2 regions of the Serratia sp. UGAL515B_01 genome follow, and region 2 is predicted to be linked to the other one. Evidence: predicted binding sites of a transcription regulator. Region 2 holds the regulator's gene; the other holds the start of a gene.
The links. Region 2 encodes sigma-54, which starts transcription at its own class of promoters, with help from an activator protein. Its sites were predicted from a motif close to GTTGGCACANNTTTCGCTNT; they were not measured.

Region 1: glnA (glutamate--ammonia ligase) is a predicted target of sigma-54. The motif match lies at 15,314-15,333, and genes of this name have one in related genera.

What each region holds. Positions count from the first base shown of each region.
Region 1 is NZ_CP109901.1:3,809,833-3,826,588, reverse strand. It holds gene mobB (molybdopterin-guanine dinucleotide biosynthesis protein MobB) at 1-204, opposite strand, end outside; gene mobA (molybdenum cofactor guanylyltransferase MobA) at 201-791, opposite strand; gene OK023_RS17225 (YihD family protein) at 943-1,212, shown strand; gene OK023_RS17220 (serine/threonine protein kinase) at 1,303-2,289, shown strand; gene dsbA (thiol:disulfide interchange protein DsbA) at 2,319-2,942, shown strand; gene polA (DNA polymerase I) at 3,942-6,737, shown strand; gene yihA (ribosome biogenesis GTP-binding protein YihA/YsxC) at 7,201-7,851, opposite strand; gene yihI (Der GTPase-activating protein YihI) at 8,613-9,158, shown strand; gene hemN (oxygen-independent coproporphyrinogen III oxidase) at 9,449-10,822, shown strand; gene OK023_RS17190 (YshB family small membrane protein) at 10,858-10,980, opposite strand; gene glnG (nitrogen regulation protein NR(I)) at 11,097-12,509, opposite strand; partial or broken gene glnL (nitrogen regulation protein NR(II)) at 12,494-13,566, opposite strand; gene glnA (glutamate--ammonia ligase) at 13,824-15,233, opposite strand; gene typA (ribosome-dependent GTPase TypA) at 15,606-16,756, shown strand, end outside.
Region 2 is NZ_CP109901.1:3,389,663-3,406,418, forward strand. It holds gene degS (outer membrane-stress sensor serine endopeptidase DegS) at 1-972, shown strand, start outside; gene murA (UDP-N-acetylglucosamine 1-carboxyvinyltransferase) at 1,066-2,325, opposite strand; gene ibaG (BolA family iron metabolism protein IbaG) at 2,379-2,633, opposite strand; gene mlaB (lipid asymmetry maintenance protein MlaB) at 2,785-3,087, opposite strand; gene mlaC (phospholipid-binding protein MlaC) at 3,087-3,719, opposite strand; gene mlaD (outer membrane lipid asymmetry maintenance protein MlaD) at 3,734-4,282, opposite strand; gene mlaE (lipid asymmetry maintenance ABC transporter permease subunit MlaE) at 4,287-5,069, opposite strand; gene mlaF (phospholipid ABC transporter ATP-binding protein MlaF) at 5,085-5,888, opposite strand; gene OK023_RS15270 (calcium/sodium antiporter) at 6,346-7,326, shown strand; gene kdsD (arabinose-5-phosphate isomerase KdsD) at 7,531-8,517, shown strand; gene kdsC (3-deoxy-manno-octulosonate-8-phosphatase KdsC) at 8,535-9,089, shown strand; gene lptC (LPS export ABC transporter periplasmic protein LptC) at 9,086-9,664, shown strand; gene lptA (lipopolysaccharide ABC transporter substrate-binding protein LptA) at 9,633-10,172, shown strand; gene lptB (LPS export ABC transporter ATP-binding protein) at 10,179-10,904, shown strand; gene rpoN (RNA polymerase factor sigma-54) at 10,957-12,393, shown strand; gene hpf (ribosome hibernation promoting factor) at 12,417-12,704, shown strand; gene ptsN (PTS IIA-like nitrogen regulatory protein PtsN) at 12,922-13,383, shown strand; gene rapZ (RNase adapter RapZ) at 13,511-14,365, shown strand; gene npr (PTS phosphocarrier protein NPr) at 14,362-14,634, shown strand; gene OK023_RS15325 (BglG family transcription antiterminator) at 14,903-16,756, opposite strand, start outside.

The DNA.
Region 1 (16,756 bases), 420 kb from region 2:
TAATGTTTGCTCTGCACCCGCTTTACGCAGTTCATAACTATCTTTACCTGGAGTGTCCACCTCCATATTGTGGTGAGTGTGTTTAATCAGACCAACACGCACCTGTTGCTGTTTTAGTAGCGGTATTAATTGTTTAAGAAGCGTCGTTTTGCCTGTACCGCTGTATGCGGCTACAGCCAATAACGGAGGTAAAGAGCCTTTCATTGATTTATTCCTTTTTCCTGTAGCCATTTCTGACAATCGTTAGGAGTATTCAAGTTGCGAAATATATCTTGTTGACTACTGAATATAATTTTTTTTGCATTAACCGCAGCCATGAATAACATCAATTTTCTTTCCCCTTGAACCAGATAATGAGTTATTTCCTTAACAAGGCTAGTGTGTAGTAGAGCGAACGTTGGGTGATCACGTTGGTCATCACTTGCATAGGCGGCGAGTGCTTTATCTTTATGTTGCCAAAGTTTTTCTACTAGATTGATGGGAAAATCAGGTACGTCACAGGGAGTAAAGACTACCCATTCTGTGCGTGCATAGGTAAGCCCTGCCAACATACCGGCTAACGGGCCAGGGTAATCTGCCATTGAGTCACTGACGACCGGTAAACCACTTTTCTGGTAACTATGCAAGTTGCGGTTAGCGCTGATGATCACATGGTTTACCTGCGGTATTAATCGCTTTAGTACGTGTTGATATAAAGCTTTATCACCCAACTGAATCAATCCCTTATCCTCGCCCCCCATTCGGATAGAACGTCCACCTGCTAAGATAACGCCAGTTATATCTGCACGCATAAATCATCATCCTGCCTCGTTAATAATGCCCGATTGTAGCGCTAAACATGCTCAGAGAGCAGGATTTACCTTTATTGACAACCTGCTTCTTTCACTGCGGGAGCAAGCCTGTTAACTTGTGGGTTTATTCGCATTACGGGATGATATTGCAATGAAAACGCATCGTGTAAATGAATTAATCGAGCTACTTCAGCCTGCTTGGCAACAGGAACCAGATCTCAATCTGATTCAGTTTTTGCAAAAACTGGCTAAAGAGGCGGGATTTCAGGGGAATTTAGCCGATCTCAGTGACGACATTTTGATTTATCACTTAAAGATGCGCGGTAGCGCTAATACTGATCAGATCCCGGGCTTGAAGAAAGACTACGAAGAAGATTTTAAAACTGCGTTGTTACGTGCTCGCGGCGTGATAAAAGATTAACATTGACGATGAGCCATCCAGTAGTGGGATTAGTCCTACTATTTCTCATTCTTGGCACTGTGTTGTCATCTGGCGGACTGAACGGTTGTTATGAACAGCTCAGCATTTAATTTTGAAACCCTTTCTCCAGACCTGATTATGGATGCATTGGAGGGAGTTGGTTTACGCATAGATTCTGGGCTGACAGCGCTGAATAGTTATGAAAATCGCGTTTATCAGTTTATGGATGAAGATCGTAAACGTTATGTAGTGAAGTTTTATCGGCCTGAGCGTTGGAGTGCAGTGCAAATTGATGAAGAGCACCAGTTCGCATACGATTTATTTCAAAACGAAATTCCAGCTGTTGCGCCACTTGTTTTACAAGGAAATACCTTGCACACGCATGCAGGATTCCTTTTTACCGTATTTCCGAGCGTGGGTGGTAGGCAGTATGAGATAGACAATCTTGAACAACTGGAATGGGTGGGCCGTTTTCTTGGCCGTATTCACCAAGTTGGCAGAGAGAGTCTGTTTATTGAGCGACCGACTATGGGAATTGAGGAGTATCTCGCTGCGCCACGGCAGGTTTTGGCCAGCTGTGATTTGGTACCCAAGGCACAGCGAGATGCTTTTTTACACGCTACCGATACGCTTATTGCTGCCATTAAGCCGCATTGGCAGCCGAATTGGCAACCGCTACGTCTGCATGGTGACTGCCACCCGGGTAACATTTTGTGGCGTGATGGACCATTATTCGTTGATCTTGATGATGCACGTAATGGGCCAGCAATACAGGATTTGTGGATGCTGTTGCACGGTGAACGTCGCGAGCAACTGATGCAATTAGACATTTTACTGGAAGCTTATAGTGAATTCGCCGAATTCGATCAGCGGGAACTGACGCTGATTGAACCACTTAGGGCGATGCGCATGGTGTATTATCTGGCCTGGGTAGCTCGCCGCTGGCAGGATCCTGCATTCCCTAGAAATTTTCCGTGGATGGTGGAGTCTGATTTTTGGCTATCTCAGACCGCCGCATTTATTGAACAGGTTAAGCTGTTACAGGAACCGCCTCTGCAGCTGATGCCAATGTATTGATACCTTAAAATAATGGAGAGTTGAGTTTTATGAAGAAAATTTTATTGGCGCTCGTTGGTATCGTGATGGCATTCAGTGCCTCTGCTGCGCAATTTAGCGATGGTACTCAATACATCACTTTGGATAAACCTGTGACAGGTGAGCCACAGGTACTCGAGTTTTTCTCTTTCTATTGCCCACACTGCTATCAGTTTGAAGAGATTTACCGCATCCCTGATGCAGTGAAAAAAGCACTGCCCGCAGGGACAAAGATGACTAAGTACCATGTGGAATTCTTGGGGCCAATGGGTAAAGAGTTGACTCAGGCCTGGGCTGTGGCGATGGCTTTGGGAGTGGAAGACAAAATTACTCATCCTATGTTTGAAGCCGTTCAGAAGACTCAAACCTTACGAACCCCAGATGATATCCGCAATGTATTTATCAAGGCCGGAGTATCTGCCGAAGAGTATGACGCTGCACTTAATAGTTTTGTAGTGAAATCTCTCGTGGTTCAACAGCAGAAAGCGGCAGAGGATTTGCAGTTACGTGGTGTCCCAGCGATATTTGTAAATGGCAAATATATGGTCAAAAATGATGGGCTAGATACGAGCTCAATGGATGCTTATACGAAGCAATTTGCTGATGTTGTTAAGTTTTTGAGTGAGCAAAAGTAATCTGAAGCAAAAGCGCCGGGTAACCGGCGTTTTTTCACTATAATCTGCATTTGAGCGCGTTCAAAAGTACGGTCTTTTTCTGGCTTAATGTATTAAGTCAAAGCTGGAGTTGATGCCGTAAAATGGACTCTTTCTATACCGAAGTTAGTGTGTTGGAAAACTAGGCAGCGTCCCTCAATTGCCGGTGGTGCAGTCGCAGACCTAAAAGCCCGTTATCAAGCGGAGGGTGAAGGGCGGAGTGGCCTTTTGTTCAAGCCCGACAATACAGATAACAGGATTCTGGGACGTGGGGCCATTGGCTGCTTTGTTCGCCGCTTATTTGGCCCACCTAACCTTGCGGTTCACGTCTTGCTCTGCGCGCAAATTACCGCCAGCGACGATCGCGTGCAATTAAGGGACACAGTCTAGGAAATAACGTGAATTTTCTAGAGTAAGGTTACAGGTAACGAAGTGAATCTGGATGGGTAACGGTATTGTCATGGTAATAGCTAGGAGAGTATAAATGTGCAAATAACAGGGAATAATAATTTTGATATGGGTTAAGTACTTGTCGTAGATTTAGATATTCTCACATAGGTTGGTACGCATTTCGTAAAAGATAATGTATTTAAAAGTAAGCGTTTTAGCCTGAAATAAATACTCTCTTGCGACGTTGGCGTCTAGAGTTTTGAATCCTACACAAAGCCGAAAATGATTGTTAACGCGGATAAAATCTGATTCAACTTATATCCACAAATTGGACTAAAGACGATAAAATTAAAAAACACGGAAAACTTAATTCAATACCATGATTTAAATGAATATTTTAATAATGGTTATAGCAAATGGGTTATTGTTATAATTTTAATGCTAATTTATGCACAAAGTTATCCACAGCAAAGATCTTGCGGATCACGCCTCAAAATTCCATCTATTTACCTTTTATCGTTCACTAGAGTTCGTCACCAGCGGCTAGCTATGGCATGCTTACCTCAGTCATTTTCACGAAAAAGAAACGTTATGGCCCAGATTGCAGAAAACCCATTAATCCTGGTGGATGGTTCCTCTTACCTTTACCGTGCTTATCATGCTTTCCCACCGCTGACCAACTCTTCCGGTGAACCGACTGGTGCGATGTATGGTGTGCTGAACATGTTGCGCAGCCTATTGCTGCAGTACAACCCTAGCCATGTTGCGGTGGTGTTTGATGCCAAAGGAAAAACCTTCCGTGATGAGCTGTTCGCTGAATATAAGTCACATCGTCCCCCCATGCCTGACGATTTACGCGCGCAAATCGAACCCCTACATCAAATGGTAAAAGCCATGGGGCTCCCGTTACTGGTGACACCAGGGGTGGAAGCGGATGATGTGATCGGTACTTTGGCACAAGAAGCAGAGAGAGCGGGTCACGCGGTATTGATCAGCACAGGTGACAAAGATATGGCCCAGTTGGTCACATCAAACATCACTCTGATCAATACAATGAACAATACCATTCTTGGTCCGCAAGAAGTTTGCGACAAATATGGTATTCCACCAGAACTGATCATCGATTTTCTGGCGCTGATGGGGGACTCATCGGATAACATTCCTGGCGTACCGGGTGTGGGGGAGAAAACGGCTCAGGCGCTTCTTCAAGGGCTTGGCGGTTTGGATCAACTTTATGCCAACCTGGAGAGCATCGCTACGTTGAGTTTTCGTGGTGCTAAAAACATGGCCGCCAAGTTGGAACAGAATAAAGAGGTGGCTTACCTCTCTTATAGACTGGCGACGATTAAGACCGATGTTGAGTTGAACATGAGCTGCAACGAATTGGCGGTTAGCGAACCCGATGTCGACCAATTGCAGGCGTTATTCAAGCGATACGAATTCAAACGTTGGATAGCAGATGTTGAAGCAGGTACCTGGCTTGAAAGCAAAGGGGCTGGTCGCAAAGCGACTGCTGCAACAAAATCAGCTGCATTCAATGATGTTCCTAAAGCTGCTGTTGAAGCGACCTTATCACAAGAGAAGTACGTCACGATCCTGGATGAGGGAACATTTGCCGATTGGATACAACGCTTGAAAAAAGCCGAGGTTTTTGCCTTTGATACCGAAACTGATGGTCTCGATACGTTGACAGCTAATCTGGTTGGGTTGTCCTTTGCTATAGCGCCTGGGGTAGCGGCCTATCTGCCGGTTGCTCATGATTACCTGGATGCGCCAACACAGTTGGATTGTGCCCAGGTGTTGGCAACGTTGAAACCGTTGTTGGAAGATGAGAAAGCGCTGAAAGTTGGGCAAAACCTGAAGTTCGACAAGAGCCTGTTGGCACGTTATGGCATCGATCTGCGTGGTATTGCCTATGACACTATGCTTGAGTCCTATGTTCTCGACAGCGTCGGTGGTCGTCACGATATGGATAGTTTGGCCGAGCGCTACCTGGGTCATAAGACGATTACCTTTGAAGAGATCGCGGGTAAGGGCAAGAACCAGCTCACATTCAACCAGATCTCACTTGAACAGGCTGCGCCTTATGCTGCAGAAGATGCTGATGTTACGCTGCAATTGCATCTGGCGATGTGGCCACAGCTGAAAGAGAACAAAGGGTTGCTGACGGTATTCAATGAAATTGAAATGCCACTATTACCTGTGCTCTCTCATATCGAACGTACCGGCGTTTTGATTGATCCCAACATTCTTTCTGCACACTCTCAAGAGTTGACCAAACGCCTGACAGAGCTTGAAGTTCAGGCTCATGACTTGGCTGAAGAACCGTTTAATCTAGCTTCAACCAAGCAGTTGCAGGCTATTCTGTATGAGAAACAAAAGTTACCGGTACTGAAAAAAACGCCGGGTGGGGCTCCATCCACGAATGAAGAGGTATTGGCCGAATTGGCTTTGGATTACCCGTTGCCAAAAGTGATTTTGGAATACCGTGGCTTAGCGAAACTGAAGACGACCTACACTGACAAGCTACCGCTGATGATCAACCCGGTCAGTGGGCGTGTACATACGTCCTATCATCAGGCTGTAACGGCTACGGGGCGCCTTTCTTCCAGCGATCCCAATCTGCAGAACATTCCTGTACGTAACGATGAGGGGCGCCGTATCCGCCAGGCGTTTATCGCACCGGAAGGTTATCGTATCGTTGCTGCTGACTATTCACAGATTGAACTGCGGATCATGGCACATTTGTCACAGGATGAAGGGCTGTTGAAGGCTTTTGCCGACGGTAAAGATATTCACCGTGCAACGGCAGCAGAAGTGTTTAGTATGGCACTGGATAAGGTGACTAACGAACAGCGTCGTAGTGCCAAAGCGATTAACTTCGGCCTGATCTACGGGATGAGTGCATTTGGTCTGGCACGGCAACTGGGGATCCCACGTGGCGAAGCCCAACGTTATATGGATCTTTACTTCGAGCGTTATCCTGGTGTGTTGGAATATATGGAACGCACTCGGCAACAGGCTGCGGAGCAGGGGTATGTCAGTACACTGGATGGACGCAGGCTCTATCTGCCGGATGTTCGTTCCAGCAACGGTATGCGTCGTAAGGCGGCGGAGCGCGCAGCGATTAACGCCCCAATGCAAGGGACTGCTGCAGATATCATCAAGCGCGCGATGATTGAGGTGGATGCCTGGCTGCAAGGTCAGGATAAGCCGCTCGTGCGTATGATTATGCAGGTGCACGATGAACTGGTATTTGAAGTTCATGAGTCTGCGATTGAAACTGCCTGCCAGCGTATTCACGAATTGATGGAAGGCTGTATGACGTTGGCGGTACCACTGAAAGTGGATATTGGCATTGGTAAAAATTGGGATGAGGCCCACTGATAGGCTAGAGATATTTTGCCAGTGCGAGGCGTTCTCTTTAACTGGTGATAACCTAAGCATTTTTGGTAATTGAGCTACAATATGTCGCCAAAATCGTCGTTATCAACGCTTTTTTATGTAAATAAACTACAAAAAAATCTTTTTCAGCATGAAAAAATAATGTAGAGTTAGAGGTGTAGGGTACAGAGGTAAGATGTTCTATTTTTCAGACCTTTTACTTCACGTAATCGGATTTAGCTGAATATTTAGCCGCCCCAATCAGTTTTTGATTGGGGCGTTTTTTATTGTTAATAAATGAGAAATCACTGCATTTTATCGCTTAAGTTGCATGATGAGACTGCTTTTGACGGCTTTACTTTATTATTTCAATCAAAAATGTAATTAAATAACAAAAATGGCAGAATGGGGCAGAAAACTGGCATAAAAAACCGATGTATCTGCATCGGTTCTTTGGTGAGATCGGTTATATCTCGCGGCCTAAATCGCTTTCAGGCAACACTTCTGGCGGAATTTCGCTGAACCAGGTATTCAACTTCTGGCTAAGTTTGTCGATTCCGATTTTCTTTGGTGAAGAGAAAGCTTCTACTTGGATGTCGCCCATAAACGGTAATACAGCTTCACGTACCATATTCAATTGCGCCTTGCGTGCACCAGAGGCGAGCTTATCGGCTTTGGTCAGCAGGACCAGCACGGGTGTACCGACATCTACAGCCCATTGAATCATCTGTTGATCCAGATCTTTAAGAGGGTGACGGATATCCATTAGCACCACCAGGCCTTTCAGGCAGTTACGCATCTGCAAGTATTCACCCAGTGCCCGTTGCCATTTGCGTTTCATTTCTTCTGGTACTTCCGCGTAGCCATAACCTGGCAGGTCGACCAAACGAATACCTTCTTCCACTTCAAACAGATTGATCAGTTGAGTTCTACCTGGTGTTTTACTGGTACGAGCCAGGCTTTTCTGATTAGTCAGGGTATTTAGTGCACTAGACTTACCGGCGTTGGAGCGACCGGCAAATGCAACTTCAATACCTTCATCCCCCGGAAGATGGCGAATATCGGGTGCACTGGTGACGAAGTGAGTCACATGATAGTTATAATTCTTGATGGTCAAAATTTTTCGTCTCCGTGAGGATGGCTATCTGGTTGGCGATTATAACTGCATCAGCCGAAAAAGGGTGTGTTTCTCGTTTTCAAGAATTTCGCTGTGAATAATTTGAGGCAAAGTGACACATCCAATGTGAGACATTTGCCATTCAAAAGGGGGGTAATATCGCTTTGTTATAGGCTTTTTTTTGTTTTTTTGTTGAAAAACAATGTCTTATATATTATAAGAGAAATATATTGTTGTAATCTAGTTGTTACTACCTTGAGCGCGACGCATAAAAGCGTAAAGTAGGTTCCAACGCAGGAGCGAAGGAAAAAGGAACATCCAGGAAGGGTGACAAATCTCAGGGAATAATGCACAGGGTGTGTAATGAGTACCAGGATGATGTCAGATGGAACTGAAGCTATGTTGTACCGGAGTGTACAGATAGCCTACAGATAGCCTACGGATGGTCGAGTAATTGCAATTAGGATGCACGCGGGATGCGCACTCAAGAAGAGTGGAAGCTTATGGATTGCACCACGGATGAATTCTCCTTAAGGATGAAGGATGTAGTCTCAGGGAACACAGTTACTGCAGATGGAAAAACCGGGATGTTGAGTGTACGCACGGAGTGCGAATTTGGAATATCCTTCATTTGAAGGTGCGAAATAGGCAGCAGGTTTAACCTGCTGCCTTTTTTCTTTGTCTGCTTTCTGCTAGATTCCGCCGCAATCGTATAGCAATTCTATACTGACTCTACACACCTAAGAGCAAGAGCGCATACCATGAACCAGCCATCAAAATCACCTCGTGCCCCACGCAGCAGTGCGGGAACGCAAAAAAGTAAAAAGAAAAGCCGTGTCGAGCTCGATCAGGAAGCTCGCGAGCGTAAGCGTCTTAAAAAACGTCGTGGCCATGCATCTGGTTCACGTACCCAGGTTGATTCTGACAACCAGAAAAATAAAGCTGCAGCGCAGCCAAAAGATCCACGTATTGGCAGTAAAGTGCCCGTAGCGCTGGTGGTTGAAGCCAAGATAAAAACTAAACCACAGCCGAAACCACAGGCAGAAAAAAAACCGCGTCTTACCCCAGAAGAAGAACTGAGCAAACTGGAAAACGATGAACGTTTGGATGCATTACTTGATCAACTCGATCTGGGAGCGACTCTGAGTGCAGAAGATCAAAGTTATGTTGACCAAACCTTGGATCGTATCGATGCCTTGATGCAACAATTGGGTATTGAATTGGGTGAGGATGATGAAGAAGAAGTAGAAAAGCAGGAAGATATTCTGAGACTGCTGAAAGGCGGTGATCCAAAAGGCGCATTTTAACGAGCTATGTGGTTTATCGTAATAATAGCCCTACTATTGGCATGTTATCTGCTGTGGTTATTCAGTAAACTATGGCGACTGTCGAAACGCAAAGCGCGTATTCGCACCGCATCTGCGGTCATACAGCGAAGACACTCGCCCATTCTCCGACCTGTTAGAAAAAAGAAACCTGGCAGTTTTTAAGTTGCAGCTAGGTGACAATAGAAACACCAATCTACCGGGAGCAGAGTTGAAAAAGGGGGACGTAGTCGGGCATAAAACAATGGGTAGACCGTAAGGAGTTCGCAAGCATGCCGGAACAGACAATTGTCTGGGACTTGGCCCTGATCCAAAAGTATAACTATTCTGGGCCGCGTTATACCTCATATCCTACAGCATTGGAGTTTAACCAAAGTTACGATGAAACTGCATTCTTAAATGCAGCTTCTCGTTACCCTGAACGTCCTCTTTCGCTGTATGTACATATCCCTTTCTGCCATAAGCTCTGTTACTTCTGCGGCTGCAATAAACTGGTGACGCGCCAAACACACAAGGCTGATGAATATTTGAATGTGTTGGAACGTGAGATCACCGCTCGTGCGCCGTTATTTGCTGGCCGTAAGGTCAGCCAGATACATTGGGGCGGTGGCACGCCAACCTATCTTGATAAGCAACAAATTCGCCGATTAGTGGCTATGCTGCGGCAGCATTTTGATGTCCTGCCGGAAGCGGAGATGTCGATCGAAGTTGACCCGCGTGAAATCGAACTGGATGTGCTGGATCACTTACGTGCTGAGGGTTTCAACCGTCTCAGTATGGGGGTGCAGGATTTTAATAAGGAAGTTCAACGTCTGGTTAATCGCGAACAGGATGAAGACCTCATTTTTGCGTTGATCGAACGTGCTAAAGCTTTGGGGTTCAATTCTACCAATATCGACCTGATTTACGGCCTGCCAAAGCAAACTCCCGAGAGTTTTGCTTTCACGCTGCAACGCGTAGCCGAGTTGAACCCGGACCGCCTGAGTGTGTTCAACTACGCACATCTGCCGACGTTATTTGCAGCTCAACGCAAAATCAAAGATGCCGATTTGCCGAGTGCTCAGCAGAAGCTTGATATTCTTCAACAAACCATTGCTTCACTGACAGAGTCGGGCTACCAGTTTATCGGTATGGATCACTTTGCCCGGCCAAACGATGAACTGGCCATTGCCCAGCGTGAAGGTAAGTTGCACCGTAATTTCCAGGGTTACACCACGCAGGATGATAGCGATCTGCTGGGATTAGGGGTTTCTGCAATCAGTATGCTTGGCGACAGTTACGCGCAAAACCAAAAAGAGTTGAAAGTGTATTACGCTAATGTTGAAGAGCGGGGTAACGCCCTGTGGCGAGGTTTGGCGATGACAGAAGACGATAGCCTGCGTCGTGACGTAATAAAGACGCTGATTTGTAATTTTCAGATTATTTATCAATCTATTGAGCAACAGCATGGGATCGTGTTTGCTGATTATTTTTCAGAAGATCTGGAATTATTAGCGCCTTTTGAACGTGATGGGCTGGTGGTGCGTGATGAACAAGGGATCCGGGTAACGCCGCGTGGACGTTTGCTGATCCGCAATATTTGTATGTGTTTCGATATTTACCTGCGTAAGCAGGCACGTGCCCAGCAATTTTCTCGCGTTATCTGACTGATAAAACAACGGTCGCGTAAGCGACCGTTGTTTTAACTGAATAAATTCATTAGTGCAGCGCACAACACTGCAGCAAAGGCAGCTTGTGGTGAATGACTTATTGCTGAGCTGACGTCCGCACCTTGGGTAATAAATACAATCAGTGAATCCAACATACTAGACCTCCAGAGTTCGCGACACGATCATACTGCTGCCGTATGCCCTGTAAAGTCTCAATTTGTCTATTTTTTGTGCGCTTGATTGTATTTTTAATCATCAGGCGTGCAAGGATTTACTCCATCCCTAATTCTTTCAGCTTACGTGTCAGGGTGTTTCTACCCCACCCTAGTAAACGAGCTGCTTCCTGCTTATGTCCTTGGGTATGCCTTAGTGCTGTTGTGAGCAAGGTGCGTTCCATTTCCGGCTGTGCTTCTGATAGCAGGTTTTGATGACCGGAACGCAGTGCATGGTCGGCCCACTGTGCCAGCAAAGTGGGCCAACTGTCATGCAGAGTCTGGTGACTAGCCTCAGGCACGCTGGTTTCAAACAACTCTCCTGGCAGATCCTGAATGAGCAATTCTTGCCCGGCAGCCATTACGGTTAACCAGCGACAGGTGTTTTCCAGCTGGCGCACGTTACCTGGCCAGCGTAAACGGGTGAGGGCAGTTTCGGTTTCTGGATGCAGATTCTTTGCCTCTACCCCCAGCTCTTTTGCTGCCATTTGCAAGAAGTAACGTGCCAGACGTGGAATATCCTCACGGCGTTCACGCAATGGTGGTAAATGTACGCGGATAACGTTCAGGCGGTGAAACAGATCCTCACGAAATTTGCCTTCTTGCACGCGCAATTCCAGATTTTGGTGGGTGGCGGCAACAATACGTACATCAACTTTTACCGGTGCATAGCCCCCAACGCGATAAAACTGACCATCTGCCAGTACGCGTAGCAAACGGGTTTGCACATCCATTGGCATATCACCGATTTCATCCAGGAACAGCGTCCCGCCGTCGGCTTGTTCAAATCGGCCTTGGCGGATCTGATTAGCCCCTGTGAATGCCCCTTTTTCATGGCCGAAGAGCTCGGATTCGATCAAATCTTTGGGTATCGCGGCCATATTCAGCGCAATAAACGGCGATTTGGCGCGAGGGCTGTGGCGGTGAAGCGCATGAGCGACCAGTTCTTTACCTGTACCTGATTCGCCGTTGATCAATACGCTAATGGATGAACGGGACAGACGGCCAATAATACGGAACACATCCTGCATTGCAGGCGCTTCGCCAATGATATCTGCAACCGGATCGCTGGCGGGTTGGCTACGAGCGGGTTGCTGTTGTTCCTGATAATGGCTGATGGCTCGTTCTACCAGCGCGACAGCTTCATCAATATCAAATGGTTTTGGCAGATAATCGAAGGCGCCCTGCTGATAGGCACTAACGGCAGCATCAAGATCGGAATGTGCCGTCATTATGATGACCGGAAGCATCGGATGGCACTGTTTGATCTGCTTGAGAAGTACCAAACCATCCATACCTGGCATGCGTATATCAGACAGCAATACGTCAGGGGTTTGCGTGGCTAACGCTGCCAATACGGCATTAGCATTGTCGAAACTGACACAATTCACCCCCGCTCCAGCGAGTGCGCGCTCAAGTACCCAACGGATGGCGCTATCGTCATCAACGATCCAGACTATCCCTCGTTGCATAGAGACCTCGATTTACAAATAGGCAGGTAAACTGAAAACTCGGTGTGTCCTGGCCAACTGTTATATTCAATTTTTCCGTAATGTTGATCGATAAGATTACGGGCGATAGATAATCCTAGGCCGGTGCCTCCTTCACGGCCACTGACCATGGGATAGAAAAGCGTGTCCTGCAAAAGAGCGGGTATGCCAGGGCCGTTATCTTCAATATCGATACGTGCAGCTAGCCTGCAGCGGGTGCCATGCAGAGTGATCTGAAACGCGGTGCGTGTACGCAGTGTGATAGTTCCCCGGTTCCACTGAGCGCCTGCAGCGCATTGCGGGTGATGTTGAGCAGCACCTGTTCTATCTGTTCTGGGTCGTGTTCTAGCTCAGGTAAACTGGGATCGTAATCACGTATGAGTGTAACGTTATCTGGTTTTTCCAGCGATACCAGTTGGCACACACGTTCTATAACCTGATGAATGCTCTGAGTAATGTGCTGACCCGGACGCTGTGGCCCCAGCAGGCGGTCTACTAGATTACGCAGTCGATCAGCCTGTTCAATGATGATTTTAGTGTATTCGGTCAATGCGGGATCGGGCAGCGCTTTGGCCAGTAGTTGTGCTGCACCCCGCAAGCCACCGAGAGGATTCTTGATTTCATGGGCTAACCCGCGAACCAGATCGCGTGCCGCTACCTGCTGAGCATGTTGTAATTGTTCCTGACTCAAACGGCGCTGGTTATCCATAGGGGCCAATTCCATCAGGATAAAGCCTTCAGGAAGCATCTGAGCGGTCAAGGAGAGGATATGTGCACGGTTATCGATGACCAGAGTCACTTCGTTATCAGTAAAGCCCTGGTCAGCATTCATGCTCTCTCGCATCATATCGATGTTTAGCGAAAAGTAACTGAGTAAGTCAGGCAGTGGCGTACCGAAGAGTTTACGAGAGCTCTGTGCGAGAAGCTGTTGCGCAGCTGGATTCGCGTAGTGAACCGCAAGCGTTTCATCTAACAGAAGAACACTGTTGATGAGAGAATTGAGAACCTGCCCCGAGTCGGGCAGCTTGCCAGTTGCCATATGTGCCCTTCATCTTTCAATGCGCAGCGTTATACTCGTCGTACTTCAAGCTGCATGGGTGTTGGCTGCCGCAGTCACTTAGCTGTACCTTTTAAATCTGTTAGGGACAGCGGTATCCTGCACCGTTTTAGTGCACTCATCCTACCTCATTCGTCACTGTCACGGTATGAAATAGTTTTATGGATACTCGTGTTGAGAAAAAAGCCCATCCGAAGATGGGCAGGAAAGTTTCCACGGCAATAAAAACGAAAAGGATTTTAAACGCTGTAGTACAGCTCAAACTCAACCGGGTGTGGCGTCATGCGAACGCGATCCATCTCCTCTTTACGCAGTTCGATGTAAGCATCGATAGCGTCATTGGTGAACACGCCGCCACGAGTCAGGAATTCGCGATCTTCATTCAGGGCCGCCATTGCTTCATCCAATGAGCCTGCAACTTTTGGGATCTCAGCCTCTTCTTCTGGTGGCAAGTCATACAGGTTTTTGTCCATGGCATCGCCAGGGTGGATCTTGTTGATGATACCGTCTAGGCCTGCCATCAGCAGTGCGGCGAAGCACAGGTATGGGTTAGCCGCTGGATCCGGGAAGCGCGCTTCAATACGGCGTGCTTTCGGGCTGGCAACCACTGGGATACGGATAGAAGCTGAACGGTTACGGGCGGAGTAAGCCAGCATTACCGGGGCTTCATAACCTGGAACCAGACGCTTGTAGGAGTTGGTGGTCGGGTTAGCCAGAGCGTTGATTGCCTTAGCGTGCTTGATAATACCACCAATATAGAACAATGCCGTTTCAGACAGGCCACCATATTTGTCGCCAGCGAACAGATTTGTACCGTTCTTGGACAGTGACATGTGGCAGTGCATACCGGAGCCGTTATCACCAAACATCGGTTTTGGCATGAATGTCGCGGTTTTGCCAAATGCGTGAGCCACGTTGTGAACCACGTATTTATAAATTTGGATTTCGTCGGCTTTCTTGGTCATGGTATTGAAGCGGGTTGCCACTTCGTTTTGACCTGCGGTGGCCACTTCGTGATGGTGAGCTTCGACCACTAACCCCATTTCTTCCATGGTTAAACACATAGTGGAACGGATGTCCTGAGAGGAGTCGACCGGTGGCACAGGGAAGTAACCGCCTTTCACTGCCGGGCGATGGCCTTTATTGCCTCCTTCATATTTGGTGCTTGTATTCCAGGCGCCTTCGATGTCATCGATGCTTACGTGGGAACCACGAATGCTGCTGCCGAAACGCACATCATCAAACAGGAAAAACTCCGGTTCTGGCCCAAACAGCACGGTATCCGCGATACCAGAAGCGCGCAGAAAATCTTCCGCACGTTTTGAGATTGAACGAGGGTCACGATCATAGCCCTGCATGGTGCCAGGTTCAAGGATGTCACAACGGATAATCAAGGTAGATTCTTCGAAGAAAGGATCGAGAACCGCTGTGCTAGCGTCTGGCATCAGCACCATGTCAGACTCGTTGATGCCCTTCCAACCACCGATTGAGGAGCCGTCAAACATTTTACCTTCTTCAAAGAAGTCGGCATTTACCTGATGAGCAGGGATAGTGACGTGTTGTTCTTTACCCTTGGTGTCAGTGAAACGCAGGTCTACGAATTTCACTTCATGCTCATTCAGCATCGTCAAAACGTGTTCAGCGGACATACTTAACTCTCCCAGATTTATCATTGTCGTCGGCGTGTGACGGATCTATGGAACTTGGCATCTTTCGCCTTTTGCAGACTAAAGCGAAAACTATGCCAACTTTTTTAAAAGCGATTAATCGTCTATCTGCGCGGGTTTTGCTCCTGAAGTAGTATGCACCATTAGGGATGCAATGCATTATTGTGGTGCAAATAAAGCGATATGGGGCACTGGTGTAGTGCAAAAGTCCTTCGATTGCTGTTTTTTTCACCGTGAAAAGGATCACAAACTGGCCTATATACGGTTGTTTATAAGAGACTGTTGTGATCTTGTTTAGTCCCTCGCTTAATACGTGTACAATAGCGCGCTATTTCTAATGCCTGAGGCAAAGCTGTGATCGAAAATTTGCGTAACATCGCCATTATTGCCCACGTTGACCATGGTAAGACCACCCTGGTTGACAAGTTGCTGCAACAGTCCGGTACTTTCGGAGAACGTACAGAAGCAGCAGAACGCGTAATGGACTCCAACGATTTGGAGAGAGAGCGTGGGATTACCATCCTCGCAAAAAACACCGCCATTAATTGGAAAGACTACCGTATCAACATCGTAGATACTCCAGGGCACGCCGACTTCGGCGGTGAAGTTGAGCGTGTGATGTCAATGGTTGACTCGGTACTGCTGGTTGTGGATGCAATGGACGGCCCAATGCCGCAAACTCGTTTCGTGACCAAGAAAGCGTTTGCTAATGGTCTCAAACCGATCGTAGTCATCAACAAGGTTGACCGCCCCGGTGCACGTCCTGATTGGGTTGTTGACCAGGTCTTTGATCTGTTCGTTAATCTGGATGCTACCGACGAACAACTCGATTTCCCAATCATCTATGCTTCTGCATTGATGGGGATCGCGGGTACTGACCATAACGATATGTCTGAAGATATGACTCCGCTATACCAAGCTATCGTTGATCACGTATCGGCACCGAAGGTTGAACTGGATGCCCCATTCCAGATGCAGATCTCTCAACTGGATTACAATAACTACGTTGGTGTTATCGGTATCGGCCGTATCAAACGCGGTAAGGTCAAGCCCAACCAGCAGGTTACTGTGGTTGACAGCGAAGGCAAAACCCGTAACGGTAAAGTGGGTAAAGTGCTGACTCATATGGGTCTGGAACGTATTGAAGCCGCTGTTGCTGAAGCGGGTGACATCATTGCTATCACCGGCCTAGGTGAGTTGAACATCTCTGATACTATTTGTGATGTCAGCGCGGTAGAAGCATTGCCAGCACTGTCGGTTGATGAACCAACAGTAAGCATGTTCTTTAACGTCAATACCTCTCCTTTCTGTGGTAAAGAAGGCAAGTACGTGACTTCACGTCAGATCCTTGAGCGCCTGAATAAAGAGTTGGTACATAACGTAGCATTGCGCGTCGAAGAAACAGAAGACGCTGATGCGTTCCGCGTTTCAGGTCGTGGTGAACTTCACTTATCTGTTCTGATCGAAAACATGCGTCGTGAAGGTTTTGAACTGGCGGTTTCCCG
Region 2 (16,756 bases):
AATAATATATTGGCCAGCAAATCAGAGAATACGAGTGATGAAACTCCGGTCAGTTTCAATATTGGTGTGCGCCGTGCTGCCCCGGCTGTAGTGAATATTTATAACCGCAATATGAGTGGCGCAACTAACATCCTGTCCTTGGGTTCCGGTGTGATCATGAACGATCGTGGCTATATCATCACCAATCGTCACGTGATCAAGGACGCACAGCAGATCACTGTGGTTCTGCAGGATGGCCGCCGTTATGAAGCGATGTTGGTGGGTTCCGACAGCTTGACCGATCTAGCGGTGCTGAAAATCGATCCTGGCAATTTGCCCGTAATCCCAATCAACACCAAGCGCACAGCGCATATCGGCGATGTCGTTCTGGCAATCGGCAATCCCTATAATCTGGGGCAAACCGTTACCCAAGGTATTATCAGCGCCACTGGTCGCATCAGCATGAGCACTAATGGGCGTCAGAGTTTTCTGCAGACAGATGCATCAATTAACCACGGTAATTCTGGCGGTGCGCTGGTTAACTCGCTGGGTGAACTGATGGGTATCAACACGCTGACCTACGACAAACCCACCGATGGAGAAACACCGGAAGGTCTGGGTTTTGCGATCCCGACAGAACTTGCCACCAAGATTATGGATAAACTGATCCGCGATGGGCGGGTGATCCGAGGTTATTTCGGCATCCAAGGGAAAGAGATCATTCCTATTCGCGCCAACAATAGCGGTATTGATCGCCTGCAGGGCATTATCGTGAACGAACTCACTCCCAATGGCCCAGCTGCTGGAGCAGGTTTTCACATCAATGACATCATTATAAACGTCAACAATAAACCAGCAGTTGCCGTGTTAGAAACCATGGATCAGGTGGCAGAAATTCGCCCTGGAACCCAGATCCCTGTCGTGGTACTCCGCGATGGCAAACGCATCACGCTAAATATGACCGTGGGTGAATTCCCGGAAGATGACAGTTAGGTTACGTTTTTAACTGCCATGTTTGCCTTTGGTCAGCATAAAACCCGACAAACCGGGCTTTATGACGTTAACAAATCAGCTATTTCTCTTCTGCTATTCGTCTTTCACACGTTCGATATTCGCACCCAACCCACGCAGCTTATCTTCAATACGCTCGTAGCCACGATCGATATGATAAATACGATCGATCGTCGTTACCCCTTCCGCAATACAACCAGCCAGTACCAGACTTGCAGAAGCGCGTAGATCGGTTGCCATAACCTGCGCCCCTGAAAGTTGTTCCACACCATGGCAGATAACAGTATTACTCTCGATTTCTGCATGAGCGCCCATACGGATCAGTTCTGGCACGTGCATGAAACGATTTTCAAATATCGTCTCGGTAATCACGCCAGTCCCTTCAGCGACCAGATTCAGCAAACTGAACTGCGCCTGCATATCGGTTGGGAACCCAGGGTGCGGAGCAGTACGTACACTCACGGCTTTGGGGCGTTTACCCTGCATGTCCAAACAAATCCAGTCTTCCCCGACTTCAATTTCAGCACCCGCTTCACGAAGTTTTGCCAACACGGCGTCTAACGTATCCGGACGAGTATGGCGGCACAGCACCTTCCCCCCTGAAATAGCCGCGGCGACCAGAAAAGTCCCTGTTTCAATGCGGTCTGGCAAAACGCGATAAACCCCGCCGCCTAGACGTTCAACACCTTCAATGATGATTCTGTCTGTGCCAGCACCTCTGATTTTGGCACCCAACGTGTTAAGGAAGTTGGCAGTATCAACAATTTCCGGCTCACGCGCCGCATTCTCAATAGTAGTGATCCCAGTAGCCAACGTAGCAGCACTCATGATAGTCACGGTCGCACCTACGCTGACCTTATCCATCACGATATGAGCACCTTTCAACCGTCCTTCCACAGAAGCTTTTACATAACCTTCTTCCAGTTTGATTTCAGCACCCAACTGTTCAAGACCAGAGATGTGCAAATCAACAGGACGCGCACCGATAGCACACCCCCCAGGTAGTGACACCTGACCACGACCAAAACGCGCAACCAATGGCCCTAATGCCCAGATGGAGGCACGCATGGTTTTCACCAGGTCATAAGGCGCACAGAACTCATTGACTGCGCTGGCGTCAACGAATACCGAGCCATTCCGCTCGATTTTCGTACCTAGCTGGTTAAGTAATTTGATAGTAGTATCAATGTCCTTCAATTTAGGCACATTCTGAAGTTCAACGGGCTCTTCTGCCAATAGTGTGGCAAACAGAATTGGCAGGGCTGCGTTTTTTGCCCCAGAAATAGTGACCTCACCGCTCAGGCGAGTCCGCCCCCGCACACGAAATTTATCCATTTGACTACTCTCTATTATCTGTTTCGAGCTGCCTACCCACTGGGCAAACAGCCTTAAAATCCGTTGAGTTTGCGATCCCGCTGCCACTCTTCTGGGGTGTATGCCTTAATGGATAAAGCATGAATACGGTTATCCGCAATGTATTCCATCAGCGGTGCGTAGACGGTTTGCTGTTTTTTTACCCGGCTCATGGTGGCAAACAGTTCACCCACGGCGATCACCTGAAAGTGGCTACCATCGCCAGTCACATGAGCTTCATCCAGTGCCAATGCTCCCATCAGCACGTCTTTAATTTCGCTATTTTCCATAGTATCCAGTTCTGTATCATAGGCTGCTGTTAAGCATTTTAGGCTGCGCACTATCTTAGTGGAATCCGGCGCTTTCTTAAACCAAAGAAAAAGCCCCTTGACGACAGGGGCTTTCAGCACACATTACGAATACAACCAGTCGAAAGTCTGGTTAACTGACCGTTTCAAAAGGCATTAATGCTTGCAAATTATAGAGTGTGGCCAGCGTTTTCAGCCGTTCCGTCGCACCCAATATTTTTAACTCACCACCTTGCTGTTGGTGTTGCTCACTAAAGTGCAACAGCAACGCCAGCCCGGAAGAGTCAACGCGCTGTAATTGTGCGATATCAATGGTAGTTTTATCTGCTAGCAATGACTCACGTTGCCGCCACAGCGGCAATAACGTTTCGCGATCAAGCTCACCACGCAGAACCAGAGTTTGCTGTTGTGATACCCAACTCAAAGCTTCAGCCATCAGTTTTTCTGATCCAGAGTGATGGGTTGTTTCGCCGCCGCTTGCAATTGCTGAGTAAGACCCTCGATGCCTTTAAGACGCAGAGTCGAAGCCCACTCATTCTGTTTCGTGGTGATCATGCTGACGCCTTCGGCGATCATGTCATAAGCCTGCCAGTAACCTGTTTTGCTGTTTTTGCGCCATTGGAAGTCCAGGCGCACAGGAGGCCGCCCACCATTATCGGTAATGGTCACGCGTATTGCGATGATATCAGCATCACCCAGCGGCTGTTGAGGTTCGATCTGATAGCTTTGGCCATGGTACATAGCCAAAGCCTGGCCGTAAGCCTGCTCCAGGTAAGCCTGGAAGGCAGTGAAATAGGCTTCACGCTGCACAGGTGTCGCTTCTTTGTAATAGCGACCCAGCACGAGTGCACCAGCATATTTGACTTGTACAAATGGCATCAGTTCTTCACGCACGATGGTACGCAGATAGTTAGGATCTGCTTTAATTTTTGACTGTTCGCTTTCCAGACGTGAAAAGGTTTTTTCTGCAGCATCCTGCATCAAACTATAAGGATTTGTCTGATCCACTGCGTTAGCCAGCGGTGCAATCACCAACAGAGCCATCATCAATAAACGTTTAATAAACATACTACCTTCCTCAATTAGTGACTTGGAACGGTGGCGGGAGCAGGTTCAATTGGCTCGGCTGTGGTGGAGTCACCCGTTTTATCAGCACCGCCCTGTTCCCCACTTTTATACAAAAATTGGCCGATCAAATCTTCAAGGACCATCGCTGATTTGGTGTCCTGAATGGTTCCCCCTTCTTTCAGAAGGCTCGTCCCCATATCGGGATCTTCAAAACCGATATTCAACGCCAGATATTGTTCTCCTAACAGGCCAGAGGTACGGATGGCGAGCGAGCTGGTGTCAGGTATCTGATTGTATTTATTTTGAATATCCAGTGCTACACGTGGTGTGTAGGTTTTCGCATCGAGTGAAATCTCAGCCACTCTGCCAATTACCACCCCCCCAATCCTCACCGGAGAATGCACTTTCAAGCCACCGATGTTATCGAATGTCGCGTAAATACGGTAAGTCGGATCATTACCGATAGACTTGACATTGGCTACCTGAAGGCAGAGGAAAATGACCGCACAGAGTGCAATCAGCATAAACGCTCCAACCCAGATTTCACTTTTCTTCGTTTGCATCGAATCAATTCCCAAACATCAGTGCTGTCAGCACAAAATCCAATCCCAGCACGGCCAGTGACGAATGTACTACTGTACGTGTCGTTGCCCGGCTAATCCCTTCTGAAGTCGGTACCGCATCATAGCCGTTGAAGATCGCGATCCAAGTAACGGTGATAGCAAATACCACACTTTTGATCAGGCAGTTGAGTAAATCCTTGCGCCATTCAACCGCCCCTTGCATTGCCGACCAGAAAAAACCACTGTCGATACCTTTCCAGTCAACACCCACTACCGATCCCCCCCAGATACCAACAGCAACGAAAATAATCGTCAATAACGGCATGCTGATAAGACCGGCCCAAAAGCGTGGGGCAACAATACGCCGTAATGGATCAACGGCCATCATTTCCAAGCTGGAGATTTGCTCGGTAGCCTTCATCAAGCCTATCTCGGCGGTCAACGCAGAACCGGCACGGCCAGCAAACAACAATGCGGTAACGACGGGTCCCAGTTCGCGCAAAAGCGATAAGGCGACCATCATTCCCAGGCTGGTCTCTGCGCCGTAAGTGGTAAGCACTAGATAACCCTGCAATCCCAGCACCATGCCAATAAACACGCCGGATACCATGATAATCAACAACGATTGCACACCAACACTATGCAATTGCCTGATCAACAGCGGCCACTGTTTACGCAGTTCGGGACGACCGACTAGCGCATGGAACAACATCAATCCGGCACGTCCAAAAGAAGCGCCGGTATTGATGCCACTACGGCCAAAAGATGCTAACACCTTTAAAAACATTAGGTTACCACTCCATTATCCTAAAAGCTCAGTCCGATAATCACCTGCGGGGTAACGGAACGGTACAGGTCCATCGGCGATACCATCCAGAAACTGACGAACACGTACATCAGGATTGTTCTGTAATTGCAGCGCAGAGCCCTCAGCAATCACATGGTGATCGGCCACAATATAGGCATAATCAGCAATACTCAAGACTTCCGGTACATCATGGGAAACCACGATGCAGGTGATACCCAGAGCATGGTTAAGTTCATCAATCAGTTTAACCAATACACCCATGGTAATCGGATCCTGTCCAACGAAAGGTTCATCGAACATAATCAATTCAGGTTCCAATGCAATGGCACGCGCCAACGCAACACGCCGCGCCATGCCACCAGAAAGCTCATTTGGCATCAGGTTTGCAGCGCCACGCAAGCCCACAGCTTCCAGTTTCATCATCACAGTGCTCCGCAGGATAGGTTCCGGCAAGCGACTGTGTTCACGCAATGGAAAAGCCACATTCTCAAATACTGTCAGATCGGTAAACAACGCTCCCGACTGAAATAGCATGCTCATTTTTTTTCGCGATTCATAGAGTTGCTGACGCGATAATGCCGGAATATTGACACCATCAAACCAGATTTCCCCACAATCAGGTATTAATTGACCACCTATCAGACGCAACAACGTAGTCTTACCGATGCCGGATGGCCCCATGATCGCCGTCACCTTGCCACGGGGAACTGTCAGATTGATGTCTTCGAATATCAGCCGATCACCGCGAGTGAAGCTCATGCCGCGTATTTCGACCAGATTATCTACTTTCTGGTGCATAGTCATTGATCCTTTACAGGTCTTTTTTTGCCAAATCACGCTGAGATGTTAAAGCAAGAGGCCAAGTGCATCTTAATTTTTACAGAAGATTACCGTCAATTCGTTACCAATGCTGCCATTGGTTTTACTTTTAGATCCCAGACGGTCAAAATTAAGATATAACGCAAAAAAATGACACTGTTTGAATTTTATCCAATATGGATTTCGAGTTACCAAGACATGTGTTTAACCGGGAAAATCCGTTGTTGCAACATAAGCTGCCAACAACAGAAGGTAAGCAAGATATATCCTAAATAATTGGAGTTGCAATAAGGCAATGACGCAGTGCCCCAGAAAAGGCAGAGCCTGTATTAGCCGAGTCAAAAGGCCAACACACTGCATACTTCAAGTATAGCGGGTATAGCCAATTACGGCATTTAACCTAATAACCGGAATGATACTCAATAAAGGACACTGAATGTTTCTCGCGATAGTACTGTTGGTCGTTGGTTTGTTTTTACTGGTGTATGGGGCAGATAGATTGGTTTACGGCGCCGCAGTGATTAGCCGTTCTCTGGGTGTACCTCCGTTGATTATTGGCATGACGATCGTTGGTATAGGAACGTCATTACCGGAATTGATCGTCTCTATCACCGCCGCACTAAATGGGCAAACTGATATGGCGGTAGGAAACGTTTTAGGTTCCAATATTACCAATATTTTACTGATCTTGGGGGTTGCTGCTTTGATCCACCCGCTGTCGGCACATTCCGCAGTGCTGCGGCGCGAACTCCCACTTATGCTGGCGGTAACGGTTTTGGGTGGTTTTGTACTGATGGATAACACGCTAAACCGCCTAGATGGCATTGTTCTGTTACTTGCTGCTACAGGATTTATCCTGCTGATGTTGAGGATCGCCCGAGTTGCACAACGTGAAGGCAGCGACAGCCTGATGGTAGAGCAACTGGCCGAATTGCCACAAAACACCAGCAACACCGTCGCAATTTTATGGTTGGTTTTGGCCTTTATTATTTTGCCACTCGCGTCGAAAATGACTATCGACAACGCTACGGTCATTGCACACTATTTTGGCATGAGTGAACTGGTCGTCGGCCTGACGATTATCGCTATTGGTACAAGTTTACCAGAACTGGCAACATCAATCGCAGGTGCACTAAAGAGTGAAGATGATATTGCTATCGGTAATATCATTGGCTCAAATATTTTTAACACGGTCATCGTTTTAGGGCTTTCAGCCTTGCTGTCACCCGGCAGTATTGATGCAGCCGCTTTTCGGCGTGATTACTGGGTGATGCTGGCGGCCAGCATTCTGCTTTCCGCACTTTGCATCAGGCGCAAACATCGCATCAGTCATCTCGCGGGAGCTCTGTTATTATGTGGATTTATTGCGTATCTTGCAGTGCTGTTCTTTACACCTTTCAGTTCATTTATACTCTAAATAATTTGAGTTTCATGAATCGGGAAAATCAGTGAGAGACAGGTTAAGTGTCGCCAGGCATCAGCTCGAAGGTGAAGTCATCAATGATTTGATTTCTAAAAATTTTGAATACGGTTCGCAGTGGGGTTGCCCATATAGGGGCCAAATAATATAACAAACCCCGTGTAGATTTAAGAATTACGGGTAATACCGATGGGAATGAGTATGTCGACTATTGAGTTGCAACCGGGCTTTGATTTTCAGCAAGCCGGCAAAGAAGTGCTGAAGATTGAGCGTGAAGGTTTAGCCCAGCTCGATCGGTACATCAATGCAGATTTTACACGAGCCTGTAAAGCTATCGCAGAATGTCGCGGTAAAGTCGTCGTAATGGGGATAGGAAAATCCGGTCATATAGGCTGCAAAATTGCAGCAACGTTTGCAAGCACTGGCACACCGGCATTTTTTGTTCACCCGGCAGAGGCGAGTCATGGCGACTTGGGTATGGTTTCTGCGCAAGACATTGTTCTAGCTATCTCCAACTCCGGAGAGTCCAACGAAATTTTGGCCCTCATTCCAGTGTTGAAACGTCAGCATATTCCATTGATTTGCATGACTAACAATCCAGAAAGCACCATGGGCAAAGCGGCAGAAATCCATCTGTGTATCAAAGTCCCACAGGAAGCTTGCCCGTTAGGTTTAGCACCGACCACCAGCACGACAGCCACTTTAGTGATGGGTGACGCTCTGGCTGTCGCACTGCTGAAAGCACGAGGGTTTACGCCAGAAGATTTCGCGTTATCCCATCCAGGTGGTGCTCTGGGTCGCCGCCTGCTATTGCGTGTTAACGATATCATGCACACAGGTGACGAAATCCCGCACGTCAATACCGATGCTTCACTGCGTGATGCCTTACTGGAGATAACGCGCAAGAATTTCGGTATGACAGTCATCTGTAATAATCTGATGGAAATAGCCGGCATTTTTACCGATGGTGATTTACGCCGAGTATTCGATATGGGGATCGACCTCAATAAGACCAAAATCGCCGATGTCATGACGCATGGCGGTATTCGCGTGCGCCCGAACATGTTGGCTGTTGAAGCACTCAATTTGATGCAACAGCGTCATATCACTGCAGTGATGGTTGCAGATGGTGACCAATTGCTGGGTGTGGTACATATGCATGACATGCTGCGTGCGGGCGTCGTCTAATGAAAGGAACGAAGTAAATGACTCTGGTTGAAACCTGCTACGGGCCGGTAACTGAAGAGATAATGGCACGAGCAGGGAAAATCCGCCTGCTGATTTGTGATGTCGACGGGGTACTGTCAGACGGCCTGATTTACATGGGTAACAACGGCGAAGAGCTAAAAGCATTTAATGTACGTGACGGTTACGGCATTCGCTGCCTGAAAACATCGGGTATCGAAGTCGCCATCATTACTGGTCGTTCAGCAAAATTACTGGAAGACCGCGCAAAAACGCTGGATATCACACATCTTTATCAAGGTCAGTCAGATAAGCTTTTGGCCTTCCGTGAACTGTTGGATACACTGTCACTCACGCCAGATGAAATTGCTTACATCGGTGACGATCTGATCGACTGGCCAGTGATGGCAGAGGTTGGGTTGGCCGTTGCAGTTGCAGATGCCCATCCGCTGCTGACATCACGTGCCCATTACGTCACACGCCTATCCGGTGGGCGCGGCGCAGTGCGTGAACTATGCGACATTATTCTTTTGGCTCAGAATAAGTTGGAGGACGCCAAAGGGCTGTCGATATGAGTAAAACCAAACTTTGGATCACCCTCGTACTGCTGGTGATCGTTCTGGCGTTGATCGGCTGGAATATGACCAACCTCAGCGATAATAGCAGTTCGCTACCGCTCAATGGTCAGGCTCCAACCTATCAGAGTCAGCGTACCGTGACTATCGTGTATAGCCCAACAGGGAAGCTAAGCTATAAGCTGGTAGCAGAAGAAGTGAAATATTTCACCACCGAAGAGTTAAGCTGGTTTGCCCAGCCGGTGATGACATTGTTTGATGAAAAAGCAGTAGCCACATGGTCAGTACGTGCCGATCGTGCCAAACTCACTAAAGACCGCATGCTGTATCTTTACGGCAACGTTGAGGTAAACAGTTTGACGACGACATCACAACTGGAAAAAATTAAAACAGAGAATGCTCAGGTTAATCTCATCACTCAAGATGTGTCTTCAGATGATGAAGTCACTCTGTTTGGAACGAATTTTACCTCTAATGGCATGAAGATGCGTGGCAATCTGCGGAACAAAACCGCTGATCTGATTGATAAGGTTAAGACCAACTATGAAATTCAGCCCCAAAAAACAACTCCGTAATCTGTTGATCGTCAGCCTCATTTTGACCGCCAGCAATCCGGCCATGGCGTTGAAATCCGATTCTGACCAACCGGTAAACATCAACTCGCTGAAACAGTCTCTGGATATGCAGAGCAATGTCAGTATCTTTACCGATGAAGTTGTCATCAAACAAGGAACCATTGAGATCAAAGCCGATAAAGTAGTGGTAACCCGTCCAGGTGGCGATCAGAGTAAAACTTACATTGAAGCGTTTGGTAATCCAGTCACTTTTTACCAGATGCAAGACAGCGGTAAACCAGTAAAGGGCCGCGCACAGAAAGTGCGTTACGACGTAGCAACTCAGTTGGTTACGCTCACAGGAAAGGCTTATCTGGAACAGCTTGACAGCAATGTCCAAGGTGACCGAATTACTTACCTGGTACAGCAACAACTGATGGAAGCGTTCAGCGATCAAGGCAAGCGCGTGACAACAGTTCTGGTGCCAGCGCAGCTGCAAGACAAAAACGGTCAAAAGAAGAGTAACTAATTATTTATGGCAACACTTATCGCAGAAAACCTGGCAAAAGCCTATAAAGGCCGCAAAGTCGTTGAAGACGTGAGTCTGAAAGTAAGATCAGGGGAGATCGTCGGCCTGCTGGGACCTAATGGCGCGGGTAAAACAACGACTTTTTATATGGTTGTCGGTATCGTTCAACGTGATGCCGGGTGTATCGTGATCGACGACGAGGATATCAGCCTTCTTCCGCTGCACGCCCGCGCTCGCCGTGGTATAGGCTACCTGCCGCAGGAAGCCTCTATTTTCCGTCGGCTAAGTGTTTATAACAACCTGATGGCAGTTTTGGAGATCCGTAACGATCTCACGAGTGAACAGCGTGACGATCGCGCAATAGAGCTTATGGAGGAGTTCCATATTTCTCACCTGCGTGACAGTATGGGCCAATCGCTTTCTGGTGGTGAGCGTCGCCGCGTGGAAATTGCCCGTGCTCTCGCTGCCAACCCGAAGTTTATTCTGTTGGATGAACCTTTTGCCGGAGTTGACCCAATTTCAGTTATCGATATCAAAAAAATCATCGAGCACCTTCGTGACAGCGGCCTAGGTGTATTGATTACCGATCATAACGTACGCGAAACATTAGACGTGTGTGAACGTGCCTATATCGTCAGCCAAGGCAAGCTGATTGCTCACGGCACCCCAGATGCTATTCTGGCAGATGAGCAAGTGAAACGCGTTTATCTGGGCGACCAATTCCGCCTTTAAGTTCCAGCAAGCTAGCAGGCTATCGTTAACGGACGGAAGTAGGCTAAAGATTATGAAGCAAGGTTTGCAACTCAGGCTCAGCCAGCAACTCGCCATGACCCCTCAGCTGCAGCAGGCAATCCGCCTGCTGCAGCTGTCTACGCTTGAGCTTCAGCAAGAAATCCAACTGGCGTTAGAGAGCAACCCGCTGCTTGAAAAAACCGACGACCTGCATGAAGAGATAGACACCAAAGAAAGTGCTAATACCGAAGCTCTTGATACCCGCGAGGCTATGGAGCAGCGGGATATGCCAGAAGAGCTGCCTCTGGATACTTCTTGGGATGAGATTTATTCGGCTGGAACACCTTCCGGCACGAGCAACGATTACGGTGATGACGAATTACCTCTCTACCAAGGAGAAACCACACAAACGCTACAGGATTACCTGATGTGGCAAGTGGAGCTGACGCCTTTTTCTGATACCGATACCGCGATTGCCACATCTATCGTTGACGCCGTTGATGATACTGGTTATCTCACCGTACCGCTGGAAGACATTCTGGAGAGCATGGGGGACGCAAATATAACCATGGACGAGATCGAAGCCGTCTTGAAGCGGGTACAGCGTTTTGACCCGGTCGGCGTTGCCGCAAAGGATCTGCGCGACTGTTTGCTCATCCAGCTTTCTCAATATGCTAAAGATACTCCTTATTTGGCAGAAGCGCGCCTGATTGTCAGCGAACACCTGGATTTACTGGCTAACCATGACTTTCGCAGCCTGATGCGAACAACTCGCCTAAAAGAAGATACACTAAAAGAAGCTATGGTGTTGATTCAGTCGCTCGACCCTCGGCCTGGGCAGTCGATCCATACAGGTGAATCTGAATATGTGATCCCTGACGTACTGGTACGCAAGGTGCAAGATAAGTGGACGGTAGAACTCAATACCGACAGTATCCCACGGCTGAAAATCAACCAGCAATACGCTGCTCTTGGCAATAGCGTTCGTAATGAGGCCGACGGTCAGTTTATCCGCAGTAATCTGCAGGAAGCGAAATGGCTGATTAAAAGTTTGGAAAGCCGTAACGAAACTCTGCTCAAGGTCTCCCGCTGTATTGTCGAACAGCAGGAAGCATTCTTTGAACAAGGGGAGGAATTTATGAAACCCATGGTACTGGCTGATATCGCACAGACCGTGGAGATGCATGAATCGACAATCTCGCGCGTTACTACGCAGAAGTTTCTGCACAGTCCGCGTGGCATTTTCGAATTGAAATATTTCTTCTCCAGCCACGTGAATACCGATAGCGGTGGTGAAGCCTCCTCAACGGCGATCAGGGCCTTAGTGAAGAAATTAATAGCGGCGGAAAATCCCGTCAAACCGCTTAGCGACAGTAAGCTGGCTACCCTGCTTTCCGACCAAGGGATCATGGTAGCAAGGCGTACCGTCGCCAAGTACCGAGAGTCTTTGTCCATCCCGCCGTCAAATCAACGTAAACAGTTAGTTTGACCTCCAAAGAGAAGGAAGACATTATGCAGCTCAACATTACCGGACACCACATCGAAATCACCGAACCTTTGCGTGAATTCGTAAACAGCAAATTTGCCAAACTTGAGCAGTACTTCGATCGCATTAATCAGGTGTATGTTGTACTCAGTGTGGAAAAAGTGCAGCAGATTGCTGAAGCGACGGTGCACGTGAACGGCGGCGAGTTGCACGCCACCTCGGAAAAAGAGGATATGTATGCCGCAATTGACACCCTGATCGACAAACTCGCGCGCCAATTGAATAAACATAAAGACAAACTAAAGCAACACTGACATTCTGGGCCACTATCCTAAACGGAAGTGGCCCTAATCTTAGTCTGCTTGGCTACACGGCAACCCTCGGTGCGTTATCTGAATGGGTGCGTGCCAAAATGCCATCAGGTTTAAACAGGCGAAAAACCGTCTTATGAACGTTATTCATACAGGACTTTTACACCGGGTAAAACAAACTGGCTGAATAGTTGAGTAAGCGGTTTTAAGTGAAGATGAGATGAACAACGAAATAATGCAATTAAGCTCGGTGTTAAACATCGAGTGCACTAAAGGCTCGGTACACTGCTCCAGTAAGAAGAGAGCATTGGAAATTATCAGTGAGTTAGCTGCCAAGCAGCTTAACCTGCCTTCGCAGGTGGTGTTTGAAGCGGTTCTTACCCGCGAACGTATGGGCAGTACGGGTATTGGCAACGGTATTGCAATCCCACACGGTAAGCTGGAAGAGGACACCTTGCGAGCCGTTGGCGTGTTTATCCGCCTTGAACAGCCTATTGCCTTTGATGCTATTGATAATCAACCCGTAGACCTGCTTTTTGCCCTACTGGTACCGGCCGATCAATGTAAAACCCATTTGCATACTTTATCACTGGTAGCTAAACGGTTGGCGGATAAAACCGTATGCCGCCGTCTGCGCGCAGCACTAACTAACGAAGAACTTTACCAAATCATCACAGAGTAACCATTGGCTGACGTGACTAACAGCCTCAAAAACGATACTGTTTTCTAATGATATCCAGGTTTTAACCTGGATAAAAGATCCTAACGGTGGCGATAAGCGCCACTTCGATGCCAGGGGGAGTTGCCACATGGTGCTGATGATTGTCAGCGGCCGTTCCGGTTCAGGGAAATCCGTCGCCTTGAGAGCGCTGGAAGACATGGGTTTTTACTGCGTTGATAACCTGCCCGTGGTGCTGCTACCGCAGCTTGCCCATACGTTGTCTGAACGTAATAGCTCCGCAGCGGTAAGCATTGACGTACGTAACATGCCGGAATCACCGGAAGTGTTCGAACATGCGATGACACAGTTACCGGACAGCTTCTCTCCGCAACTGCTGTTCCTAGATGCAGACCGTAATACGCTGATTCGCCGCTATAGTGATACTCGCCGACTGCATCCTCTTTCCGCTAAAAACCTGTCGTTGGAAAGCGCAATTGATGAAGAAAGCGACCTACTGGAACCACTACGTTCTCGCGCCGATTTGATCATTGATACCTCCGAAATGTCGGTTCATGAGTTAGCTGAAATGCTGCGTACCCGCCTATTAGGCAAACGTGAGCGTGAGTTGACGATGGTATTTGAATCCTTTGGATTCAAGCACGGTATTCCTATTGATGCCGATTATGTATTCGACGTTCGTTTTCTGCCAAACCCACATTGGGATCCCAAACTACGCCCAATGACCGGCCTGGATAAACCCGTAGCCTCATTCCTTGACCGCCACACCGAAGTGCATAACTTCATTTACCAGACGCGTAGCTATCTAGAACAGTGGCTGCCGATGCTGGAAACCAACAATCGCAGCTATTTAACCGTAGCGATTGGTTGTACCGGTGGTAAGCACCGTTCAGTTTATGTGGCAGAGCAGTTGGCCGACTATTTCCGTTCACGCGGCAAGAATGTTCAGTCGCGCCACCGTACACTGGAAAAGCGTAAGCAATGACGGTCAGACAAACGGTAGAGATCAAAAACAAGCTGGGTATGCATGCACGTCCAGCAATGAAGTTGTTCGAATTAGTGCAGAGTTTCGATGCTGAGGTGTTGCTGCGTAATGATAGCGGCACCGAGGCAGAAGCCAGCAGCGTGATTGCACTGCTGATGCTCGATTCAGCCCAGGGCCGTCAAATCGAAATTGAAGCCAGCGGGCCAGAAGAACAACAGGCGCTAATGGCGGTTATTGAACTGTTCAACTCAGGGTTTGATGAAGATTAACCTCTCCTTTCGCAAAATATCACAGCCTATGGATTTCACGATTCTGCTCGAAAAATAAAGTGATTTTAATTCGGCGACCAATGGAAATCTGACAACGATAAAATAAAAGGAAAACAAGTAATGGGTATTATTGACTGGATCTTGACCGGTATCGCCGTAGGCCTGATCATTGGCGCTCTACTGAAGATATTTGGCAAAAAAAACAACAAGTGAGCGGGTCTTCACGCTCAATAATTAAAGGAAATAAGCCTCAATTGAGCGGCGCAGCTCAGATCCGGCTCAGGCAATCCAACGCAACCGCTTTGAAACTGTCAAAATTATTACTGCCCAGCAAACGGCTCATTGAACGTTCACGCACAAAGGTGACGAACAGGTCATAAATCGCCATCGCTTCTTCGTAATCACTTTTGCTGATCGCCAGCAAGAAAATAACGTGCGCCACTTCATCCGTTCCCCAAGGTATCCCTTGGGGTGACAACAGCGTCACTACCACTGTCTTTTTTGCCAACAGCCCGAGGGAGTGCGGCAATGCGATCCCCTCACCCAGTAAGGTTGAGACAATGGCCTCACGCTCTACCACCGAAGGGTAAAAATCACTACCGACAGTCCCCTCCTGCTCAAGTTGAGTGCAAACCTTATTAAACAGTTGCTCTTGCGTCAGCGGTTCGTTGACGATCATAAAATGGCCCGCATCGAAGAACTTCTCCAACATATAAGGCTTCGTGCGATCTACCAACACCTGTTTGCCCAACTGTTCCAATTGATAGTCGGTTGGAAACGGCGACATCACTACCACCGGTTTATTTTTCTCGCTGATGCGCGCATTGGAAATAATAAAATCTTCTTCGATATGGTCGAGGTTCTCGTAGTCACGCAGCGAAATAATGCGCGTCATCACCAGTTGCGGGTATTTACGTGCGATCTGCGCCTGGATCATCCGCACCGTAGAGTTGCCGGTATCGCATACCAGCATCACCTGAGGATGGCGTTGATAACCAATGTTGTAATGCCGTTCAAGACCAACCCCAATATGAAGCACTAAATAGCCAATTTCATTCTCACTCAAGGTATAAGGCGTATGTTTACCCCAACTTGAAACCGCCGCCAGCGTGACATCGTAGGCCATAGGATAATGCTGTTTGATGTTCGTCAAAAGCGGATTTGGGATGTTGATTTGATACTTCACCCGGGTGATCATCGTTTTGATATGGGTGAGCAAGTCGGCCCGTAGCTGCTTGTCACCTTGAAGGTTGTAGTTGTAATACGAGTTGATATAGACAAGGATGTAATCCACCAACGCTTCTTCATCATCGGCATTAATCTTTGTTGGCTGCACTTCTTGTACACGCCGTGCGGCAATATTGACCCGCAAGTAGGCCTCTTCTGCCGCTGAAATCTCCTTACCCGCTGCCTTACGAAGTTCGCCGGCCAGCCACATGGACGCCTTACGCACCGCGTCATCGCCTTCATCCACCTCAAGATCCTGTAACGGATAACCGTCAATGATACGTCGCAACGCGACAGCACAATAAAAGATCAGGTATTGCTCGCCTTCGTCCGTCAACCGGAGGGTATATTGAGCAAGCAACGGATGAAGAAGCCCGGCAAAGGTAGCCACTTGCGGTTGATGAAGAATATTGTTATTCAACAACGGGTTTTCCGCATCCGACAGGTGCAATTGAAACAGCAGATCGGTCAAACAAGCGCGAATCGACATTTCTGAACCAAACAGCTTCATCCCATAACGCGGCTTGGTCTCAATGGTTAACTGATAACGTGCCAAGCGCTCTCTCACCTCAGCCATATCGTTTTGTAGCGTACCCCGGCTAACAAACCATTCATCGGCCAGATCCTCTAGCTTCATGGAGAAGGCTGAGGTCAAAAAACGCACCAGTAAATAATTTACCCGCTCCAGTGCACTGCGCGGCGTGGCAAGTTTTTTGCTTTCTTGATACTGCAAAGTATTGAACAGAGTTTGGTTATACACCTGTAGGCGATAACCTACTCCGCGGCCATGTACAAACTGAGCACCATAATTTTGCAAAATATCATTCAGCGCAGTGATATCTGCACGCACGGTTCGGGTCGACACAGCAAAACGCTTCGCCAACTCATTTTGTGG